Regions from separate parts of the Streptomyces colwelliae genome, predicted to be linked through region 3. Evidence: riboswitches for the same ligand, from Rfam matches in the RefSeq annotation. Region 3 holds a riboswitch; each other region holds the start of a gene.

Region 1 (5,567 bases), on a different contig from region 3:
ATCCCCGACTTCTCCGGGATCGAGCTGGGGGCCCCGGCCGCCGAGGCCGGTACCGACGAGTGGCGCGACGCCGTCAAGAAGGCGGCGGGGGGCGACGATCTGCTCTGGGAGACCCCGGAGGGCATCGCGGTCAAACCCCTGTACACCGGGCAGGACTTGGAGGGCCTGGACTTCCTGGCCACCTACCCGGGCATCGCGCCGTATCTGCGCGGCCCGTACCCGACGATGTACGTCAACCAGCCCTGGACGATCCGCCAGTACGCGGGTTTCTCCACGGCCGAGGAGTCCAACGCCTTCTACCGGCGCAATCTGGCGGCCGGCCAGAAGGGCCTGTCGGTCGCCTTCGACCTGCCCACGCACCGGGGTTACGACAGCGACCACCCGCGCGTGACCGGTGACGTCGGCATGGCGGGCGTGGCGATCGACTCGATCTACGACATGCGCCAGCTCTTCGACGGCATCCCGCTCGACAAGATGACCGTGTCGATGACGATGAACGGCGCGGTACTTCCAGTACTCGCCCTCTACATCGTGGCGGCGGAGGAACAGGGCGTACCGCCCGAGAAGTTGGCCGGGACCATCCAGAACGACATCCTCAAGGAGTTCATGGTCCGCAACACCTACATCTATCCGCCGAAGCCGTCGATGCGGATCATCTCCGACATCTTCGCGTACACCTCGCAGCGCATGCCCCGCTACAACTCCATCTCCATCTCCGGCTACCACATCCAAGAGGCGGGCGCGACGGCCGACTTGGAGCTGGCGTACACCCTCGCCGACGGGGTGGAGTACATCCGGGCGGGCCGGGACGCGGGGATGGATGTGGACGCGTTCGCACCCCGGCTGTCCTTCTTCTGGGCGATCGGCATGAACTTCTTCATGGAGATCGCGAAGATGCGCGCGGCCCGCCTCCTCTGGGCCAAGCTGGTCAAGCAGTTCGACCCGCAGAACGCCAAGTCCCTCTCCCTGCGCACCCATTCACAGACCTCGGGCTGGTCGCTGACCGCGCAGGACGTCTTCAACAACGTCACGCGCACCTGCGTGGAGGCGATGGCGGCCACCCAGGGCCACACCCAGTCACTCCACACCAACGCCCTGGACGAAGCCCTCGCGTTGCCCACCGACTTCTCGGCGCGCATCGCCCGCAACACCCAGCTCCTGATCCAGCAGGAGTCCGGCACGACCCGCGCGATCGACCCGTGGGGCGGCAGCGCGTACGTCGAGAAGCTGACCTACGACCTCGCGCGCCGCGCCTGGCAGCACATCGAGGAGGTCGAGGCGGCGGGCGGCATGGCCAAGGCTATCGACGCGGGCATCCCCAAGCTGCGCATCGAGGAAGCCGCGGCCCGCACCCAGGCCCGCATCGACTCCGGCCGCCAGCCGGTCATCGGCGTCAACAAGTACCGCGTGGAGACCGACGAGGAGATCGACGTCCTCAAGGTCGACAACTCCTCCGTACGCACCCAACAGATCGAGAAACTACGGCGGTTGCGCGCGGAGCGCGACGAACAGGCCACCCAGGACGCCCTGCACGCGCTGACCCGGGCTGCGGGCGGTGAGGGCAACCTGCTGGAGCTGGCGGTGAACGCGGCCCGCGCCAAGGCGACGGTCGGCGAGATCTCCGACGCGCTGGAGAAGGTGTACGGGCGGCACGCGAGCCAGATCCGTACGATCGCCGGTGTGTACCGCACCGAAGCCGGCGACTCCCCGTCCGTCGAGCGCACCCGTACCCTCGTGGCCGAGTTCGAGGAGTCCGAGGGCCGCCGCCCCCGCATCCTGGTCGCCAAGATGGGCCAGGACGGCCACGACCGCGGCCAGAAGGTGATCGCCACCGCGTTCGCCGACCTCGGCTTCGACGTGGACGTCGGCCCGCTGTTCCAGACCCCCGGCGAGGTGGCCCGCCAGGCCGTAGAGGCGGACGTGCACATCGTCGGAGTGTCGTCCCTCGCCGCCGGACACCTCACCCTCGTACCGGCGTTGAAGGAGTCCCTCGCCGAGGAGGGCCGCGAGGACATCATGATCGTGGTCGGCGGAGTCATCCCACCCCAGGATGTACCGACCCTCCTGGAGATGGGCGCGGCGGCCGTGTTCCCGCCCGGGACGGTGATCCCGGACGCGGCCTACGACCTGGTGCGGCGACTGGCCGCCGACCTCGGCCACGACCTCTGAGCCCCATGGCGATCGACCTCGACACCTATGTGAAGGGCGTACTCGACGGGAAGCGGGCGCTGGTGGCCCGCGCCATCACCCTCGTCGAGTCGACCAGGCCCCAACACCGGGTCATGGCCCAGGAGTTGCTGACCGAACTGCTGCCGCACAGCGGCCAGGCCCGGCGGATCGGCATCAGCGGCGTACCGGGCGTGGGCAAGTCGACGTTCATCGACGCCTTCGGCACACTCCTCACCTCGCTCGGCTTCCGGGTCGCGGTCCTCGCCGTCGACCCGTCGTCGAGCCGCACGGGCGGTTCGATCCTCGGCGACAAGACCCGCATGGAACGCCTCGCCGTCGACCCGGCCGCCTTCGTCCGCCCCTCCCCCACCGCCGGCACCCTCGGCGGCGTCGCGAAGGCGACCCGCGAGTCCATCGTGGTGATGGAGGCGGCGGGCTACGACGTCGTCCTCGTCGAGACGGTAGGCGTAGGCCAGTCGGAGACGGCGGTCGCCAACATGGTCGACTCCTTCCTGCTGTTGACTCTCGCCCGCACCGGCGACCAGCTACAGGGCATCAAGAAGGGCGTCCTGGAACTGGCGGACGTCATCGCCGTCAACAAGGCGGACGGGCCGCATGAGCGCGATGCGAAGAGCGCCGCGCGTGAACTGGCGGGCGCACTAAGGCTGATGCATCCCGCAGACGCGGCCTGGACCCCGCCGGTCCTGAGTTGCAGCGCGCGCGAGGGAACGGGCCTGGACACGGTCTGGGAACGCCTCGAACAACACCGTTCACTGCTGGACTCCACGGGCCGCTTGGCCGCGAAGCGCCGCGAGCAGCAGGTGGACTGGACGTGGACGATGGTCCGCGAGGAACTGCTGGGCCGCCTGCACGCCGACCCGTCCGTACGCGCGCTTGCTCCGGACCTAGAACGCCAGGTACGAGAGGGCGAGTTGACGGCGACACTTGCGGCTGAGGAAATCCTGCGAGCTTTCGAGTCCCGTTCAACCGAGTTGCCCTAAGGGGCGCGGGGCTGTATCGATTTGCGGCTCCGCCGCGTGGGCGCGACCAGCCCCCACCGGGCCGCAGACAAAAATCGACGCAACCACCCCCCACCCTTTACGCTGGCCACGCAGCTGGTTCGCCCCGTCACCCAGACGGACGCGTCGCAAGAGGGAACCCGGTGAAACTCCGGGACTGCCCCGCAGCGGTAAGCAGGAACGACCGCCGTCACACGCACTGGGCCCACAACAGGACCTGGGAAGCGACGGCCAGTAGGTGTCCTCCGGTCAAACGGAGGCCGTGCCCGCAAGTCCGAAGACCTGCCAACTGCCCACGCGCGAACGAATTTCGTGCGCGGAATCCCGGTGACCTCGTGGGCGGGTCGGCGTACACATCGGCGGACACGACAACCGTCCGATCTGGCGTTCCTTCGCGCTCCCGTCCCGTCGCCGGGACTTCAGGGAGACATCTCGCGAAGGAGAGTTCCGTGACGACAAAGTCCGCAGCCGCGGCAGCACGGTCCACCGTGTACGGCTACCCCCGTCAGGGCAGGGGCCGTGAACTGAAGAAGGCCATCGAGGGGTACTGGAAGGGCCGCGTCGACGCCGACGCCCTCCGGACCACCGCCACCGAACTGCGCAGCACGAACTGGCGGCAGCTCGCCGAGGCCGGCATCCACGAGGTACCGACCGGCGACTTCTCGTACTACGACCATGTCCTGGACACCAGCGTCATGGTCGGCGCGATCCCCCAACGCCACCGCGCCGCCGTCGAACTCGACGCGCTGGACGGCTACTTCGCGATGGCACGCGGCACCCAGGACGTGGCGCCGCTGGAGATGACGAAGTGGTTCGACACCAACTACCACTACCTCGTGCCCGAGTTGGGCCCGGACACCGTCTTCACCGCCGACTCCACCAAGCAGGTCGCGGAGTTGAAGGAGGCCCTCGCCCTGGGTCTGACCGCCCGCCCCGTCCTGGTCGGCCCGGTCACCTACCTCCTGCTCGCCAAGCCCGCGCCGGGGGTGTCCGCGGACTTCGAACCGCTGACCCTCCTGGACCGGTTGCTGCCCGTGTACGCCGAGGTCCTCGCCGACCTGCGCGCGGCGGGCGCGGAGTGGGTGCAGCTGGACGAGCCCGCCCTGGTCCAGGACCGCACCCCGGCCGAACTGAGCGCCACCACGCGCGCCTACCGCGATCTCGGAGCCCTCCCCGACCGGCCGAAGCTCCTGATCGCGTCCTACTTCGACCGGCTGGGCGACGCGCTCCCGGTCCTCGCGAAGGCACCCGTGGAGGGCCTCGCCCTCGACTTCACCGAGTCCGCCGCCGCGAACCTGGACGCCCTGGCCGCGGTGGGCGGACTGTCCGGCAAGCGGCTGGTAGCAGGCGTGGTCAACGGCCGTAACGTGTGGGTCAACGACCTCACCAAGTCCCTCGTCACACTGGGCACGTTGCTCGGTCTTGCCGACCGGGTCGACGTGGCCGCCTCCTGCTCGCTCCTCCATGTGCCGCTCGACGCCGCCGCCGAGCGGGACATCGAGCCGCAGATCCTGCGCTGGCTCGCGTTCGCGCGGCAGAAGACGGGCGAGATCGTCACCCTCGCCAAGGGCCTGGCCCAGGGCACCGACACGATCGCCGCCGAACTCGCCGCCAACCGCGCCGACTTGGCATCCCGCGCCGGTTCGGCGCTCACCAGCGACCCCGCCGTACGGGCTCGGGCCGCCTCGGTCACGGACGCCGACGCCCGCCGCTCCCAGCCGTACACGGAGCGTACGACGGCCCAGCGCACGCACCTCGAGCTGCCGCCGCTGCCGACCACCACCATCGGCTCCTTCCCGCAGACCGCCGAACTGCGCACCGCGCGGGCCGACTTGAGGGCGCGGCGGATCGACACGGCCGGTTACGAGGAGCGGATCAAGGCCGAGATCCAGGAGGTGATCTCGTTCCAGGAGAAGACCGGCCTGGACGTCCTCGTGCACGGCGAACCCGAACGCAACGACATGGTCCAGTACTTCGCCGAGCAGCTGACGGGCTACCTCGCCACGCGGCACGGCTGGGTCCAGTCCTACGGCACCCGTTACGTCCGCCCGCCGATCCTGGCCGGCGACATCTCCCGCCCGGAACCGATGACGGTGCGCTGGACGACGTACGCCCAGTCGCTCACCGGGCGTCCGGTCAAGGGCATGCTCACCGGACCGGTCACCATGCTCGCCTGGTCCTTCGTCCGTGACGACCAGCCGCTCGGCGACACCGCGCGGCAGGTCGCCCTCGCCCTGCGTGACGAGGTCAACGACCTTGAGGCGGCCGGGACTTCGGTCATCCAGGTCGACGAACCCGCGCTGCGTGAGACCCTCCCGCTGCGCGCGGCGGACCGGGAGGCGTATCTCGCCTGGGCCACGGAGGCGTTCCGGCTGACCA
Region 2 (5,567 bases), on a different contig from region 3:
GTGCTGCTCACCCGGCGTCAGCTTCGCGAGGTCGGCGACGTCCGAGTGGAGGTCGACCTCCTCGACGGTCCAGGTGTTCTTGATCGCGTCCCGGTAGCGCTCGTAGAAGTCCGGGTAGCGCATGGGGCGGAGGGTCAGCTCGAAGCCCGGGTCGAGGAGGTTCTTTTCGGTGGAGCTCATTACTGGCAGGCCTCGCAGGACTCGGGGTTCTCAAGGGAGCAGGCGACCGCGTCTTCGTCGGGCGTCAACTGCTGTACGGGGATGGGGGTTTGGGTCTGAGCCTGGGCCGCGCGGGCGATGCGGGTCGCCGGGCGCGAGCGCAGGTAGTACGTCGTCTTCAGGCCCTGCTTCCAGGCGTACGCGTACATCGAGGAGAGCTTGCCGATCGTCGGCGTCTCCAGGAACAGGTTCAGGGACTGGGACTGGTCCAGGTACGGCGTGCGGGCGGCGGCCATGTCGATCAGGCCGCGCTGCGGGATCTCCCACGCGGTGCGGTACAGGGCGCGCACGTCGGCCGGGATCCAACTGAAGCCCTGCACCGAGCCGTTGGCCTCGCGCAGCGCCTCACGGGTGCGGGCGTCCCACACGCCGAGCCGCTTCAACTCGTCGACCAGGTAGGAGTTGACCTGGAGGAACTCGCCGGAGAGCGTCTCGCGCTTGAACAGATTGGAGACCTGCGGCTCGATGCACTCGTAGACGCCCGCGATCGAGGCGATGGTGGCGGTGGGGGCGATCGCCAGCAACAGGCTGTTGCGCATGCCGGTTCGGGCGATACGTTCCCGCAGTGCGGCCCAGCGCTCCGGCCAGGTCAGTTCCACGTCGTAGTGGTCGGGGTGCAGGACACCCCGGGCCGTGCGGGTCTTCTCCCAGGCGGGCAGCGGGCCGTTGCGCTCGGCGAGTTCGGCGGAGGCCTCGTACGCGGCGAGCATGATGCGCTCGGCGATACGCGTCGAAAGCGCCTGCGCCTGCGGGGAGTCGAAGGGGACGCGCAGCTTGAAGAAGACGTCCTGGAGGCCCATCGCGCCCAGGCCGACCGGGCGCCAGCGGGCGTTGGAACGGCCCGCCTGCTCGGTCGGGTAGAAGTTGATGTCCACGACCCGGTCGAGGAAGGTGACCGCGGTACGGACCGTCTCGTCCAGCCGCTCCCAGTCGATGTCACCGTCGACCACGAACGCGCCCAGGTTCACCGAACCGAGGTTGCAGACCGCCGTCTCGCCGTCGTCCGTGACCTCCAGGATCTCCGTGCAGAGGTTCGAGGAGTGGACCGTGTGGCCCGGCTCGGCGGTCTGGTTGGCGGTGCGGTTGGCCGCGTCCTTGAAGGTCATCCAGCCGTTGCCGGTCTGCGCGAGGGTGCGCATCATGCGGCCGTAGAGGTCGCGGGCCGGGATGGTCTTCTTGGCCAGACCCTGCGCCTCGGCCTTGCGGTACGCGGCGTCGAACTCGTCGCCCCACAGGTCGACCAGCTCGGGCACGTCGGCGGGGGAGAAGAGCGACCAGTCGCCGTTCTCGTTCACCCGGCGCATGAACTCGTCCGGGATCCAGTGCGCCAGGTTCAGGTTGTGCGTACGACGGGCGTCCTCACCCGTGTTGTCCCGCAGCTCCAGGAACTCCTCGATATCGGAGTGCCAGGTCTCCAGGTACACCGCGGCCGCGCCCTTGCGCCGGCCGCCCTGGTTCACCGCGGCGACCGAGGCGTCCAGCGTCTTCAGGAACGGGACGATGCCGTTGGAGTGCCCGTTCGTCCCCCGGATCAGCGAACCGCGGCTGCGGATACGGGAGTACGACAGCCCGATGCCACCGGCGTGCTTCGAGAGGCGGGCGACCTGGTGGTACCGGTCGTAGATGGAGTCCAGCTCGTCCAGCGGGGAGTCGAGCAGGTAGCAGGACGACATCTGAGGGTGCCGGGTGCCGGAGTTGAAGAGCGTGGGGGAGGACGGGAGGTAGTCGAGGCGGCTCATCAGGCGGTAGAGCGCGGCTACTTCGTCCAGGGCGCGGGTGCTGTCGTCCTCGGCGAGACCGGCGGCCACGCGCAGCATGAAGTGCTGGGGGGTCTCGATCACCTTGCGGGTGATCGGGTGCCGCAGGAGGTAACGGCTGTACAGCGTACGGAGCCCGAAGTAGCCGAAGCGGTCGTCGGCCTCCGTGTCGATCAGCGCGTCGAGACGGGCCGCGTGCAGCGTCGCGAACTCGGCGGTGCGGTCCGCGATGAGGCCCTCGCGGTGGCCGACGGCGACGGATTCGGTGAACGTCGTGACGCCCTGGGAGGCGGCCTCGGCGGCGATGCTGACCGTCAGCAGCCGGGCGGCCAGCCGGGAGTAGACGGGGTCCTCGGAGATGAGGCCGGCGGCCGCCTCCGTGGCCAGTTCGCGCAGTTCCGCCACGTCCGCGTGCGCGGACCGGCCGCGCAACGTGGCGGCGGCGACCCGGCCGGGGTCGGCGTCGGGAAGGTCGGCGGTCAGCTCGGTCAGGGTCCGCAGGATCGCGGTACCGGGGCCGTCGGCTCCGGGAACGGTCGCTCCGGGAACGGCCGTACCAGGAACGTCGGTTCCGGTTCCGGTCGCGTTCGCTACGGTCGCCTCGTTCACCTGGGTCGCTGATGCCGGCTCTGCTGGCGCGATGGTCACGGTGGGGCTCTCCCTCGCTCGGCACGGGGCCTCGCTGAGGGCAGGCGGCAGCACACGAGCGCACGGGGCGTCGCGTCCACCGGCCCACTCCACGAGGCCCGGACGTCATGCGCCCTGGCCGGGTGGCCGGACGCGCGCCGTCGGCAGGTCCTCGGACTGACCAGGCGTGCATATGCACGCAAGTACACCGTTGCGGGACAGTTCCGGATTCGCACCGGATTCCCCTGCGGCGACAGCGAGCATGAGCATACATCTTGTGCTCGCCTGTCACGCCACCACCAGATGTTGTGTCGCGGTGGTTTCAGAGTGTCAGCTTGTAGGTGAGCAGAGTGAGATCGTCCAGGTGTGGCACGGGGTTCCAGTCGCGGTCGGGGGTGCGGACGAAACCGAGGCGTTCGTAGATGCGGTGGGCCGCGTGCATGGAGCTCTGGGTCGACAGGACTACGGCCGTGCAGCCCTCCGTGGCTCGGGCGCGGTCGAGGCAGGCGCGGACGAGGGCCTCGCCGGCGCCGCGGCCTCGGGCGGTGCGGGTGATTGCCAGTGCGCGGATTTCTGCCTCGCCGGGGCGGGCTATGTCGGCGACTGGGCCGGGGCCTTGGACGAAGGTGACTCCGCCGAGGAGGTGGTCGCCGTCCACCGCGACGAGAACCTCGGCGGCTGCGGCTCGGCTTGCTACGTCCTTCAGTACGGGGAGGTACGGGTCGGTCTCGCCGTAGTCGAGTAGGCCGTCGTCGAGGTAGGCGTGGGCTGTGAGGGTGCCGAGGGGTTCGTACTCGTCGGGGTGGGCCTGCCGGATCACGATGTCCATGTGATCGAGTGTGCCGGAGGGGTACGACAACGGGCCGCCGTTTTTCTTGCTGTCGGCGGCCCGCTGCGGGTTGTGTGTGGCTGGTCGCGCAGTTCCCCGCGCCCCTGGGAAATTCAGGCGCCGGCGATTACGGGGAGCTCCTCTTTTACCCCCGGGTCGCCTGCGTCTGCCGTGTAGTCGCCGGGGTTGGTCTCGTCGATGCCCTCGGGGGCCTTGAACGCCTTCAAGGCGAACGTGAGGACCACCGTCACCACGACGTTCAGGACGAATGCCGTCAGGCCGATGTAGCCGATCTCACCGATGCCCGGGATCTCCTTCGCGGAGCCGCCGAAGTGGGACTGGGTCGGGGAGGCCACGCCGTACGCGGCGAGGGTGCCGTAGATCATGCCGGTCGCCCAGCCGGCGAGGAGGGCCCAGCGGTGGGGCCAGCGGGTGAAGAGGCCGCCCACCAGGGACGGGAAGGTCTGGAGGATCCAGATGCCGCCGAGGAGTTGGAAGTTGATGGCGACCGTCTTGTCCATCGTCAGGACGAAGGCCAGGGCGCCTACCTTCACCAGGAGCGAGACGATCTTGGAGACCTTTGTCTCCTGGGCGGGGGTCGCGTCCGGTTTGATGAAGTCCTTGTAGATGTTGCGGGTGAAGAGGTTCGCCGCCGCGATGGACATGATGGCCGCGGGGACCAGGGCGCCGATGCCGATCGCCGCGAAGGCCACGCCCGCGAACCAGTCCGGGAACATGTTCTCGAACAGCTGCGGGATGGCCAGTTGGCCGTTGGTGACCTTGACGCCCGCCGCGATCGCCATGAAGCCGAGCAGCGCGAGCAGGCCCAGCATCAGTGAATACAGCGGCAGGATCGTGGTGTTGCGGCGGATCACGTTGCGGCTCTTGGAGGACAGGGTCGCGGTGATCGAGTGGGGGTACATGAACAGGGCCAGTGCCGAGCCCAACGCCAGTGTGGCGTACGTCCATTGGCCCGCCGGTGCGGGGACGAGTCCGCCCGCTCCCGCCGCCTTGAACTTGGCGCCCGCCGCGCTGAAGATGTCGTCGAAGCCGCCGAGCTTGATCGGGATGTAGATGATCGCCACCGCGATCACGATGTAGATCAGGCCGTCCTTCACGAACGCGATCAGCGCGGGCGCCCGTAGACCCGATGAATAGGTGTACGCGGCCAGCACCGCGAACGCGATCAGCAGCGGCAGGTCCTTCACGAACCAGTTGGAACTCGCGCTGCCGCCCACCCCCATGACGTCCAACACGGCCTGGATGCCGACCAGTTGGAGCGCGATGTACGGCATCGTCGCGAGGATGCCGGTGACCGCCACCGCCAGCGAAAGACCCTTCGAGCCGAAGCGGCCGCGTACGAAGTCCGAGGTCGTCACGTAGCCGTGCTTGTGCGACACCGACCAGAGGCGGGGGAGGAACGTGAAGATGAGGGGGTACACGAGGATCGTGTAGGGCACCGCGAAGAAGCCGGCCGCGCCCGCCGCGTAGACCGCCGCCGGGACCGCCACGAACGTATACGCCGTGTAGAGGTCGCCGCCGAGCAGGAACCAGGTGACCCAGGTGCCGAACGACCGTCCGCCCAGGCCCCATTCGTCGAGGCTCTGCTCGTTGTCGGCCCGGCGCCAGCGTGCCGCCAGGAAGCCCAGGACCGTGACGGCCAGGAAGAAGAAGATGAAGACGCCGAGAGCGACGCCGTTCACGCCGTCGTTCACCGGTTGCCTCCGTGGCGGGTCCGCTGGTCACGCTGCCAGAGCTTGTAGGCGGTCATGGTCAGCGCCGCCGAGATCAGCACCCAGAGCATCTGGTACCAGTAGAAGAACGGGATGCCGATGAACGTGGGGTCGATCTTGGAGTAGGAGCCGACCCAGAGCAGCGCCACGAAGGGCGCGAACAGGCAGACGGCGATGACGACACGCGCCGGTGTCACCACCGGTGCCGCCGCTTCGGGCGGAACTTCAGGCACATCTGACATTTCGCGGGTCCGTTCCCTCACTGATCACCTGTGTAACGCGCAGGCAATGTAGGTCACGGAATCACCGCAGCGAAAGACCCCGTCCGCATATCGGCATGTCGATTCGGTGAAGGCCCGACATCGGTGTCAACAGCAGGGCTCAGCAGCAGCGGAAGCCCTG
Region 3 (5,567 bases):
AGAGACCATCCAGCAGCGCAGCGCCCTGTACCTGATCATGATCGTGTGCTCGGTCGCCTTCCTCGCGGGAGCCGTCTACCTGGGCAAGCACCTCCAGGCACGCTTCGGCAACTGGAACGCGACCCTCCTGGCCGGCGCCGCGTTCGTCGTCGCGATCGGGATCGTCATGCTGCTCCTGCCGCAGCTCGGCCATCTCTCGTACAACAAGGCCAACTTCGGTAACCAGGCCACCGAGACACCACTGCCGCTGAAGGACTCCAAGGGCACCATCGTCTACCCGGGCTTCCCCGCCGACGTGCTGTTCACCTTCCGCTTCTACTCGGTCGCCGCGCAGCTCATCCTCTGGACGGCCCTCGGCCTGATCTTCGCCCCCCTCGCCGAACGCCTCCTCAACCCGGCACGCCCGGACGCCAGTACGCCGTCACAGGAGCCGGACCCCGTCCCGGCGTAACGGGCTCTACCACCTCTTCTTCTACGGCGAGCGCGGTGATCGATGCGATCACCGCGCTCGGGGTGCCGGCGCGCCGCGAGTTCTCTGCCGGGGGCGACAAGCTCAAGTCCCTCGAAGGAACTGGTGAATTCAGCGTGTGACCGTACCTGGGCGGATGTGCCGCCCCTGCGGTAGACCTCGACGACCCGCTCCCAGGTCTCCGGATCGAAGTCTCCCGGCGCGTGGGAAAGCGCCATGTAGCAACGCAACGGGCAGAGCTGTTCTCATACGTGGTGCGGGACTACGGCCACCGGGCACGCGGTGTGTTCCAGTACGGCGTGCAGGGTGGGGCCGAGTGTGTGACCCGCGCGGCCGATCACCAGCAGTTCCGCCGAGGCCGACGCCTGGACCAGGGCGGCCGCAGGGCTCCGGAGACGGAGATCCTCGTAGACAGGCACCTGCGGATACTTCTCCCGCCATGGCCGCAGCGCGTCCGAGAAGCGTTGTGTCTCCTGGTCCTCCCAGCGCCCTCGGTCCTCCTCCGGCAGCGCGTACGGCATCCAGCGTTCGGCGGGGGAGGGCAGTCGCCAGGCGTGTACGACGTGCAGGCCGGTATCGCGTCGGCGAGCGGAGTCGAAGGCGAAGTCGGCGACGGCGCCGGGCGGTTCGCCGCCATCGACGCCGAGCGTCACGCCGTACGGCGACCGCCCACGGTGGCCGCGGACCGACCCGCTCGGCACCAGCACCACCGGCCCCTCGGAGCGCTCGGCGACCCCGTGAGCGACGGAACCGAGGGCCAGGCCCGCGAAACCGCCCGTACCGCGCAGGCCGAGGACCGTGCAGTCGGCCTGGGCGGTGAGGGGAAGCAGCGTCGGCACGACCGCTCCGGTGAGGTCGAGCCCCTCGGCCCGCAGCCCGGGGCGGTCCTCCGTGAGTGACGTGACCAGGGCGTCGGGAGAGGGCTCGCGGAAGTAGGGCCATGTGGTGAGGAGTTGCTCGTCGGGGAGTGTCGAGACGTGTACGACCCGCAGGGGCAGTCCGCGCAACTCCGCTTCCGTGGCTGCCCAGTCGGCCGCGACGCGACTGTCCGCGGAACCGTCGACACCGGCAACGATCAGTTGGGACATGGCCGTTGGACCTCCGTGCGGACGAGTTGGGGCGTCCCACGATCCGCCGCGCCGGGCGTGCCGGACAGAGGCTGGACGGAACCGGACGAAAGTCGGCGTTCCACGCCGAGGGTGTTGGGCTTCGTGGGACGCGGCGCGGCACCGCACCGGATCGACCAGTGCAGCGGCACCAGTACAGGGAAGCACCAGCACAGCCGTACCTTCGTCCCGTACCCCGCGGCGGGAGTCGACGGTCGATCTTGATACGTTGTGCGGGCCAGTCGTGCCACAACCGAGGCCAGGGAATCCGGTGGGAATCCGGAACTGACGCGCAGCGGTGAGGGGGACGGGCGGGGCACTCGACGCCACTGGGGCGACACGGGCCGGCCGAAGGAGCCGGTGTGTGACGCGCCGGGAAGGCGCCCCGTCCGGACGAACCCGAGTCCGAAGACCTGCTGGCGCCTTCTCGCCCTCGGCGAGGGGGAGTTCGTAGGCCAGGCTCCGCGTTCGAGCCCCGACAGGCAAGGCATGCCCGTGATCCGCACCGCCCCCGTCCCCGTCCCGCTGCGCCGCCGTACCGCGGCCCTCCTCATCGCGCCCGCCTTGCTGCTCACCGCGTGCGGCGGATCCGACGGCGACAGCGCCGAAGGCGAGACGGAGAAGTCCGCCGCGGGATTCCCGCTCACCCTCACCGACTGCGGGAACAAGGTCACGTTGAAGTCGGCCCCGAAGCGGGTCGTCTCCCTCAACCAGGGCACCACCGAGATCCTGCTCTCCCTCGGCCTCGCCGACCGTATCGCCGGTACGGCGACTTGGACCGATCCAGTGCTCAAGGGGCTGGAGAAGGCGAACGCGACCGTGCCGCGTCTCGCCGACAACAACCCCTCCTTCGAGAAGGTCCTCGACGCCGAACCCGACTTCGTCACCGCCTCCTTCGTCTCGACGCTCGGCAAGGGCGGTGTCGCCACCCGCGAACAGTTCGAGAAGCTGGGCGTGCCGACGTACGTCTCGCCGTCCGACTGCGCGGGCAAGGACAACGACAGCGGCGGCGACGGTTCGCGCAGCACATCGCTCACCCTCGACACCGTCTACGGCGAGATACGCGACCTGTCCCGCGCGATGGGTGTGAAGGAGCGCGGCGACAAGCTCGTGGCGCAGTTGAAGGCGCGGGTGACTAAGGCCACCACCGGGCTTGACGCCTCCGGCACCTCCCTCATGTACTGGTTCGCCAACTCCCAGTCGCCCTACCTGGCCGGCTGCTGCGGCGCCCCCGGCGCCATCACCCGCACCGTCGGCGCCGAGAACGCCTTCTCCGACACCCACGACGAGTGGCCCCAGATCAACTGGGAGACCGTCGCCGACCGCGACCCCGACGTCATCGTCCTCGGCGATCTGACCCGCAAGTCACAGACCGCCGAAACCGCCAAGGCGAAGATCCACTTCCTGGAGACCAACGCCGCCACCCGCAACCTCGCCGCCGTCAGGAAGAAGCGGTACATCCTGCTCAGCGGCCAGGCGATGAACCCCTCCTTCCGCACCGTCGAAGGGATCGAGCAGGTCGCCGCCGGCCTGCGCGACTTCGGACTCGCCAAGTGACCCTCCGCACCCTGCTGTTGACGGGCGGCGGGCTCGCGGCGCTGGCCGTCTCCGTGGCCTTCGCCGTGACCATCGGACCCGCCGACATCTCCACGGCCGACGTGTGGGCGTCGGTCGCGTCCCACCTCGGCGGCGGCGAGAGCACGCTCGCACCGCTCCGGGACGGCATCGTCTGGGACCTGCGCATGCCCCGCACGCTGCTCGCCGCAGTCTGCGGTGCCGGGCTCGCGCTGTGCGGCGCGGTCATGCAGTCCCTGTTGCGTAATCCGCTGGCCGATCCGTTCGTGCTCGGCGTCTCCTCCGGGGCGTCCACGGGTGCGGTCGCTGTGGTCGTGCTCGGCGTGGGCGGTGGTGCCGTGTCGCTGTCGGCGGGCGCCTTCGCCGGCGCGCTGCTCTCCTTCGGGCTGGTGATGCTGCTCAGCCACAGCCTCGGCGCGAGCATGGACCGGGTCGTGCTGTCCGGCGTGGCGGCCATGCAACTCTTCTCCGCGCTGACCTCGTTCACCGTGCTGACCTCGGCGGACGCCGAGACCACCAAGGGCGTGCTGTTCTGGCTGCTCGGCTCGCTCTCCGGCGCGGACTGGGGCCAAGTGCTGCTGTGCGCGGGCACGTTGGCCGCCGCCCTGGTCGTATGCCTCGGCCATGCCACGACCCTGGACGCGTTCGCCTTCGGCGAGGAGGCGGCGGCCGGCCTCGGCGTGAACGTCGCCCGCGCCCGGCTGATCCTGCTGTGCGCCACGGCACTCCTCACCGCCGTCCTGGTCAGCTGTGCCGGGGCGATCGGCTTCGTCGGCCTGGTCCTGCCGCACGTCACCCGCGCGTTGACCGGTTCCGGGCATGTACGACTGCTGCCGGTCACCGCGCTGACCGGAGCCGTCTTCCTGGTGTGGGTGGACACCCTCGCCCGTACCGTCGTCGATCCCCAGGAGGTGCCGGTGGGCGTGGTGACGTCGCTGATCGGCGTACCCGCGTTCGTGATCGTGCTGCACCGGGGCCGGAGGAAGACATGAGCACCCCGGCGGACGAAGACATGAGCACTCCCGCACCGGACACAGGCCTGCACGCGGACCGGGTGACCCGCCGTACCGACGGCCGACTCATCGTCGACGGCGTGACCCTCGTCCTGCGGCCCGGAGAGACCGTCGGACTCCTCGGCCCCAACGGGTCGGGAAAATCAACCCTGTTGCGGCTGCTCGCCGGCGTCCTGGCCGCCTCCGCCGGAGTCGTCACGCTGGACGGCCGTCCGTTGCCCGAGGTCGGGCGCCGCGCGACCGCCCGCCGTATCGCCACCGTCGAGCAACACACCCACACCCAGACCGAGTTGACCGTCCGCGAGGTCGTCGCCCTCGGCCGTGTCCCGCACCGCCGTGCCTGGTCACCGGCGTCGGCCGCCGACGCCCGCGCCGTCACCGAGGCCCTGGAACGCGCCGGACTCACCGACCGCGCCGCCCAGTCCTGGCACACCCTTTCCGGCGGCGAACGCCAACGCGCCCAGATCGCCCGGGCGTTGGCCCAGGAACCCCGCGAACTCCTCCTCGACGAACCGACCAACCACCTCGACATCCAGCACCAGTTGGACCTGCTCGACCTGATCGCCGACCTGCCGGTCACCACCGTCATCGCCCTGCACGACCTGAACCTCGCCGCGATGTACTGCGACCGCCTCATCGTCCTGAACACCGGCCGCACGGTCGCCGAGGGCACCCCGGCCGACGTCCTCACGCCGGCCCTCATCAAGGACGTCTACGGGGTCGACGTGGAGGTCGGCCATGACCCCGGGCATCCTGTGATCCGTTTCCTGCGGCGGGGGAGCGGGGCGCCGTAGAGGGGGGTGAAGCGGTTCTCCAACTGGCCGATGCGCAGCCGGTGTCGGGCTAGTGCACGGAGAATCCACCGTCCACGAACACCGACTGCCCGGTGACATAGGCGGAGGCGCGGCTCGCCAGGAACACCACCGCGCCCGCGAAGTCCTCGGCAAGGCCGTTGCGACCGACCAGTGTTCGCGCGGCCAGGGCCGCCACCTTCTCCGGGTCGGACGACAGCCGTTCGTTGAGCGGTGTCATCACGAAACCCGGGACCAGGGTGTTGCAGGTGACGCCGTGCGGCGACCACGCCTCGGCCTGCGAGCGGGCCAGTGACTCCAGCGCCCCTTTGGACACCCCGTAGGCACCGCTCTGCACGAACGCCCGGTGTGCCTGCTGGGAGGTGATGTGGATGATCCGGCCGAAGCCCCGCTCGGCCATGCCGGGACCGAAGCGCTGGCCCAGGAGGTAGGGCGCCTCCAGGTTCAGCGCCATCGTCGTGTCCCACACGTCCTCGCTCAACTCGCCCATCGGCGGGCGCAGGTTGATCCCGGCGCTGTTCACGAGGATGTCCGGCTCCCCGAACGCCTCGGCTGCCGCTTCCGCCGCCGCTCGGACGCCGTCCCGGGTGCC

Evidence for each region. A riboswitch is a leader RNA that binds a small molecule or an ion and turns the genes downstream of it on or off. The one in region 3 is predicted to bind cobalamin.
Region 1: linked by a shared signal. The riboswitch ahead of metE (5-methyltetrahydropteroyltriglutamate--homocysteine S-methyltransferase) and the one ahead of ACNFOC_RS01895 (ABC transporter substrate-binding protein) in region 3 are both predicted to bind cobalamin.
Region 2: linked by a shared signal. The riboswitch ahead of ACNFOC_RS04030 (ribonucleoside-diphosphate reductase subunit alpha) and the one ahead of ACNFOC_RS01895 (ABC transporter substrate-binding protein) in region 3 are both predicted to bind cobalamin.

Annotation. Positions count from the first base shown of each region.
Region 1 covers NZ_JBLTJC010000253.1:9,506-15,072, forward strand. Annotated here, with positions in the region: gene scpA (methylmalonyl-CoA mutase) at 1-2,169, shown strand, start outside; gene meaB (methylmalonyl Co-A mutase-associated GTPase MeaB) at 2,175-3,170, shown strand; cobalamin riboswitch at 3,269-3,492, shown strand; gene metE (5-methyltetrahydropteroyltriglutamate--homocysteine S-methyltransferase) at 3,638-5,567, shown strand, end outside.
Region 2 covers NZ_JBLTJC010000011.1:11,161-16,727, forward strand. Annotated here, with positions in the region: gene ACNFOC_RS04025 (ribonucleotide-diphosphate reductase subunit beta) at 1-180, opposite strand, end outside; gene ACNFOC_RS04030 (ribonucleoside-diphosphate reductase subunit alpha) at 180-2,624, opposite strand; cobalamin riboswitch at 2,750-2,873, opposite strand; gene ACNFOC_RS04035 (GNAT family N-acetyltransferase) at 2,926-3,432, opposite strand; gene mctP (monocarboxylate uptake permease MctP) at 3,546-5,147, opposite strand; gene ACNFOC_RS04045 (DUF3311 domain-containing protein) at 5,144-5,407, opposite strand; gene ACNFOC_RS04050 (YbdD/YjiX family protein) at 5,547-5,567, opposite strand, start outside.
Region 3 covers NZ_JBLTJC010000005.1:16,478-22,044, reverse strand. Annotated here, with positions in the region: gene ACNFOC_RS01910 (CbtA family protein) at 1-451, shown strand, start outside; partial or broken gene ACNFOC_RS01905 (SAM-dependent methyltransferase) at 556-687, opposite strand; gene ACNFOC_RS01900 (universal stress protein) at 715-1,557, opposite strand; cobalamin riboswitch at 1,798-2,010, shown strand; gene ACNFOC_RS01895 (ABC transporter substrate-binding protein) at 2,065-3,132, shown strand; gene ACNFOC_RS01890 (FecCD family ABC transporter permease) at 3,129-4,142, shown strand; gene ACNFOC_RS01885 (ABC transporter ATP-binding protein) at 4,139-4,957, shown strand; gene ACNFOC_RS01880 (SDR family NAD(P)-dependent oxidoreductase) at 5,007-5,567, opposite strand, start outside.